Linked DNA regions of Desulfomonile tiedjei DSM 6799. The protein of the gene in region 2 interacts with the protein of the main gene of each other region in a pairwise test. Links are inferred from orthologs where the notes say so. Each region holds a gene or a part of one and is shown on either strand. Other genes may lie near its edges.

What was found. The genes of interacting proteins can lie anywhere in the genome.
Region 1: the proteins of grpE (region 2) and groL interact in binary tests that used the Escherichia coli proteins (3 or more experiments, as listed by UniProt). The link is inferred for Desulfomonile tiedjei DSM 6799 from one-to-one orthologs.

The regions. Positions count from the first base shown.
Region 1 is NC_018025.1:3,071,256-3,074,212, reverse strand. Bases 23-2,906 are described here. They hold groL (chaperonin GroEL), read right to left. Parts: upstream 2,339-2,906; coding sequence 707-2,338; downstream 23-706. Other genes in these bases: groES (co-chaperone GroES), read right to left, coding at 2,407-2,694; DESTI_RS12870 (aspartate carbamoyltransferase regulatory subunit), read left to right, coding at 23-365. Outside these bases: more of DESTI_RS12870, read left to right, coding at 1-22; DESTI_RS12855 (NUDIX domain-containing protein), read left to right, coding at 2,918-2,957.
Region 2 is NC_018025.1:2,009,983-2,012,906, reverse strand. What follows is about bases 5-2,855. They hold grpE (nucleotide exchange factor GrpE), read right to left. Parts: upstream 1,808-2,855; coding sequence 1,202-1,807; downstream 5-1,201. Other genes in these bases: malQ (4-alpha-glucanotransferase), read right to left, coding at 2,443-2,855; dnaK (molecular chaperone DnaK), read right to left, coding at 5-1,148. Also shown: more of dnaK, read right to left, coding at 1-4; more of malQ, read right to left, coding at 2,856-2,924. UniProt on the Escherichia coli protein: Participates actively in the response to hyperosmotic and heat shock by preventing the aggregation of stress-denatured proteins, in association with DnaK and GrpE. It is the nucleotide exchange factor for DnaK and may function as a thermosensor.

The DNA of each region.
Region 1 (2,957 bases), 1.1 Mb from region 2 along the record:
GAGATATCGTTGCCATCGGTATCAATTTCGAATCCCCTTCCATGAAGAGAAAAGACATCATCAAGGTTGAGAACCTGAGTCTCACCCGAGACATGCTCAATGTCGTTTCGCTAATAGCTCCCCACGCAACTATCACCCGTATTTATAACGGCTCTGTCATTGAAAAACACAAAGTCGAGATTCCCAAGCGGGTCGGAGATATCGTGATCTGCCCTGACAGGTTCTGCATAACCAATCACGAGGAAGTTCCGGGAAAATTCCTCGTCGTACGCGAAGACCCCATAACCTTGCGATGTTATTACTGTGAAACTGAGTTCTTTGGTCCTCTTATCAAGTACAAAGAAAAAGAGCTGTCTACCAGATAAGAAAAGGGAGCTCACAAATGGCTCCCTTTTCTCAATGTAGCTTGTAACTTCTGTCAGAATCATGGATTCCACAAAGCTGTCTTGGCCGGCACGGAGGCACGGCCACTACCGGCTCGTGGTTTGGTCCGGAGTCTCGAAAATCGAAATTTATCCCAGACCGTGGCACGTATTCTCATCATCTTCCCGGCCTGATTGTAGGGGCGGACCTGCGAGTCCGCCCAAATAAGGGCAGACACACAGGTCTGCCCCTACTCGGATGGAGAATCGTGGCACGATTGTTCTGCATTCGAGAATTCTGAGATAGTTTCTCTCTGCACCATCCAGTTCTTGGAAAATTTACCTTAGTACATTCCGCCGCCGGGCATACCGCCACCAGGCATTGCCGGAGCTTTTTCCTCTTTCGGTTTCTCTGCGACCATTACTTCTGTAGTCAGCATAAGGCTGGCAACCGAAGCAGCATTCATAAGAGCAAGTCGAGCAACCTTGGTCGGATCGATAATACCGTTTTCGATCAGGTCCTCGTACTCCTCTTTCTGAGCGTTGAAACCGTAAGATCCTTCTTTTTGCTTGATCTTGTCCACAACGATGGAACCATCATGGCCGGCATTTGCCGCTATCTGACGAATGGGCTCTTCCAATGCTCTGAGGACAATCTTGGAACCCACAAGCTGGTCACCGGACAGACTGAGATCCGTGATGGAGTTCAGGCACCTCAGGTACGCGACACCGCCGCCGGGTACGATTCCTTCCTCTACTGCAGCGCGGGTCGCATTGAGGGCGTCTTCCACGCGGGCTTTTTTCTCTTTCATTTCCGTTTCGGTTGCAGCGCCAACGTTAATCACGGCCACGCCGCCAACCAATTTTGCCAAACGCTCCTGCAGTTTTTCCCGATCGTAATCCGAAGTGGTTTCTTCGATCTGAGTGCGGATCTGCCGTACCCTGCCCTCGATCTTTTCCTTGGCGCCTGCGCCGTCAACTATGGTGGTGTTGTCTTTGTCGATGGATACGCGTTTGCAGCGGCCCAGATCGTTGAGGCTGACATGCTCCAGCTTCAGGCCGAGATCCTCGGAAATAACCTGTCCACCGGTGAGGATCGCTATGTCCTCGAGCATGGCTTTTCTGCGGTCGCCGAATCCGGGGGCTTTCACCGCACATGCGTTCAGTGTTCCTCTGAGTTTGTTGACGACCAGCGTGGCGAGAGCTTCACCTTCCACGTCCTCTGCAAGGATCAGCAAGGGACGTCCCATTTTGGCAACCTGCTCCAAGAGGGGAAGCATGTCGCGCATATTGGAGATTTTCTTCTCGTGAATGAGAATGTACGGCTCGTCCAAAGAAGCTACCATACGCTCCGGATCGGTAACGAAGTAAGGGGAAAGGTATCCGCGATCGAACTGCATGCCTTCGACCACGTCCAGAGAAGTTTCCATCGCTTTTGCTTCTTCTACGGTGATGACACCTTCTTTACCAACCTTTTCCATTGCCTCGGCGATGATGTTGCCGATGGTGAGGTCATTGTTGGCGGAAATGGTGCCGACCTGAGCGATTTCTTTCTTGTCCTTGGTGGGTTTGGACAGGCTCTTCAGTTTGGCTATAACAGCTTCAACGGCCGCATCGATACCTCTCTTCAGATCCATAGGGGAAGCGCCGGCAGCAACCATTTTGACACCTTCCCTATAGATGGCCTGAGCCAATACTGTAGCAGTAGTGGTGCCGTCACCTGCTACGTCGGAAGTTTTCGAAGCAACTTCCTTGAGCATTTGGGCGCCGAGATTCTCGAATTTGTCTTCCAACTCGATTTCTTTGGCCACCGTCACGCCGTCCTTGGTAACTGTCGGAGATCCCCAGGATTTCTCCAGGATGGCGTTGCGGCCTTTGGGCCCCAGAGTTGATTTTACGGCGTCAGCCATGATGTTAACGCCTTTGAGTATCTTGTCTCTTGCCTGTTGCTCGAACATAATGATCTTAGCGGCCATGTATGTAACTCCTTTTTAAATGTGTCAGTTTTCAGAATTGTTTTCTTGTGGAATTTCAGCGCAACAAGTTATTCTACGATCCCCAGTACGTCATCTTCTCGCATTATGAGGTACTCATTACCATCGATCTTAATTTCACTTCCCGAATATTTTCCGAACAGGATGGTATCGCCGGTTTTCACGTCCATGGGAACCAGCTTGCCGTCTTCGGTTTTCTTGCCGGGACCTACAGCAATAACTTTTCCTTGTTGGGGCTTTTCTTTGGCGGTATCGGGGAGTATGATCCCGCCTGCGGTCTTTTCTTCGGATTCTACTCTCTCCACAAGAATTCGATCATGTAGAGGACGAAATTTCATGGTCTACCTCCAGGCAATAATATCATGTACGAGTCGCGTTGTTAGCGCTCTGTATTAGTGAGTGCCAATATCGGGTGCAGTTGTCAACCCCTTCACCGAAAAAAAACATTTTTAATCTTGCGACACGAGTCATCGTGTACCGAGGAAGCCACGATTGGAAGCGTTCTTGACGTCCCATCAATCACGACGCTATTCTGGTCTGAAATAGTTCCGGGAGTGTGTCATGCAGAATCTGATCGTTTGTTCAAACTGTGGACAGACAG
Region 2 (2,924 bases):
TTCACTTCGCCCTTGAGCACGGCTCCCTGAATGGCTGCGCCGATGGCGACAACTTCGTCCGGATTTACTCCTCTATGAGGCTCCTTTCCGAAGAGTTGCTTCACCTTGGCCTGCACCGCGGGCATTCGTGTCATGCCGCCCACCAGGATGACCTCATTGATGTCATTCGCTGAAAGGCCGGCATCTTTCATTGCTGTCCTGCAGGGACCGGCAGTTTTTTCGATGAGATCTTCCACCAGGGCTTCCAGTTTCGCCCTGCTCAATTTCATGGTCATGTGTTTCGGACCGGAGGCATCCGCGGTGATGAACGGCAAGTTAATGTCCGTTTCCATGGACGAGCTGAGTTCTATTTTTGCTTTCTCCGCCGCTTCTTTTAGTCGTTGCAGGGCCATTTTGTCGTTGCGCAGATCTATTCCTTGATCCTTTCGGAATTCGTCCGCAAGATAATCGATCAATCGCTGATCGAAGTCTTCGCCGCCAAGATGGGTGTCGCCATTGGTGGATTTGACTTCGAAAACGCCGTCACCTATTTCCAGGATGGAAATGTCGAAAGTACCGCCGCCCAGGTCGAAAACGGCGACTTTTTCTTCCTTCTTCTTATCCAACCCATAGGCAAGGGAAGCCGCTGTAGGCTCGTTTATGATTCTCAAGACATTCAGACCGGCTATCCTGCCTGCATCTTTGGTAGCTTGCCGCTGTGAATCGTTGAAATACGCGGGCACCGTCACAACAGCATCAGTGACCTCTTCTCCCAGATAGTCCTGAGCGGTTTGTTTCATTTTCTGCAGAATCATTGCAGAGATTTCCGCAGGGCTGTAATCCTTGCCTCGGACTCTAACGGCTGCGTCTGAGTTCTTTCCTTCAACTATCTTATACGGCAGGACCTTTATATCGTTCTGAACTTCACCGGAACTGAACTTGCGTCCGATCAGTCTTTTAATGGCAAAAAGCGTGTTCTCGGGGTTTGTTATGGCCTGGCGCTTGGCAACCTGACCTACCAGACGTTCGCCCGAATCGGTGAAAGCCACCATTGACGGAGTGGTCCGTCCGCCTTCGGAATTGGGGATGACCGTGGGATCCCCACCTTCCATGATGGCCACACATGAGTTGGTGGTTCCCAGGTCAATTCCTATTACTTTTCCCGGCATGTTTCCTCCTCGTTACCTCATTCAAAATATTTCTCGAGCACGATTGCTCCATATTACGCACCAGTGGAAACCACCACTTTGGCAGGTCTCAGTAAGCGATCCTGGTACATGTATCCTTTTTCGACTTCCTCCACCACCTGGTTGGGTTTGTTTCCCTCTGCAACCGGGACGCGCATGATAGCCTCATGCACATGTGGATCGAAGTTTTGACCGATGGCTTTAATTTCAGTCACTCCGTATTTCTTGAGAACGTCCGCAAACATCTTCGCGGTCATGGCCACTCCTTCAGTGAGCGCATGAGCCTTTTCCTCGTTGCCGCTGTGTTGTAGTGCACGCTCCAGATTATCGATCACCGCGAGTAAGTCTCTGAGCAGTTCCTCATTTCGATATTTCAGAAGATTGCTTCTCTCCTGGATGGCTCGTTTCTTATAATTCTCCAGGTCTGCTACGGCTCGAATCCATTTATCGCGGTTGTGCGCGGCTTCCTTTTGGGCACTCTCGAGAGGATCCACTTCTGGCTGCCGATCAGGCTCGGGTTCCGAACCGCTTTCTTTCTCTTCCGGACTGGATACCACCTGCGGAGCAGTGGGGTGCCGCGGCTCAATAGCCGGTTCGCCGCGATTCGAAATATTTGTTTCCTTACGATCCTGTTCCGTCAAATCTGCCTCCTCTCGGACCATTTTAAGATTACCCGGGGGCCCAACAGGGTTCACCAGGCAGTTTCCCGCCTCACACCCCTGATAGTCAGAAACACGAAGATACGGCAATTACATAATTTAGGAATAAAAATCGGAAGTTATCTCCGGTTTCCCTGGTACAGATGGCCATGGGGGGACGTTTGTCAAGTGGTATGCATGCGGGAATTTATCTTTCTACAGCCCCCGGAATTGATTAAATAGACGTTGTCTTGCGAAGCAAACAGAAACTATAAGAATTGCACGAAATTGACGTCCGATTGAGGATAGAAATACTGGTGGGTGCCAGCCTGCGGAGACTGTCTCAAGAGTCTCGAATGCACAAGAAATCGTGCCACGATTGTCCGTCATGGTAGGGGCAGACCAATGCGTCTGCCCTCAATTGGGCGGACTCGCAGGTCCGCCCCTACACTCAGGCCGGAATGATGATGAGAAATACGTGCTACGATCTGGGATAGATTTCGATATTTGAGACAGTTTCTCCGTGATCTTTCATATCCAATGATATCGATAGATTGTACCGACGGGGACAGCCAATCCCCAACCAATGTCTCGTGTTCGAGTGTCTGCTAAACCTCAGAATATTTGTGGCAATCTTTTCATGCTCTCCCATAGAGTACCGACAGGCGAGCAAGCTTTTTCGTAAGCTCAGGGGTTAGCTGCTCCGGAAGGAGCCTCCAGCGCCAATTGCCCTCTTTGACCGAAGGAAAATTCATCCGGGATTCGTTCCCCAACCCGAGCACATCCTGCATGGGAAACATGGACACCGCAGCAACAGACATCATTATCAGTCGTATCATATCCCAGTGCAACTCGTCGGGTGCCTCGTTCCGTCCCAGATACTCCCAGACTCGCTGCTTTTGCTCGGGAGAAGCTTCATGGTCGAACCACCCCCGAATCGTATTGGTATCGTGAGTCCCGGTGTACGCAATGTAGTTTTTCTCGAAATTGTGTACTGTGTATGGATTTGTGGGCTGGTCGTCGCCAAAGGAAAACAGCAGCACTTTCATACCGGGTAATTCGAATGTCCGCATCACCTCGCGAACGTCTGGAGTAATAATACCAAGGTCCTCTGCAACAA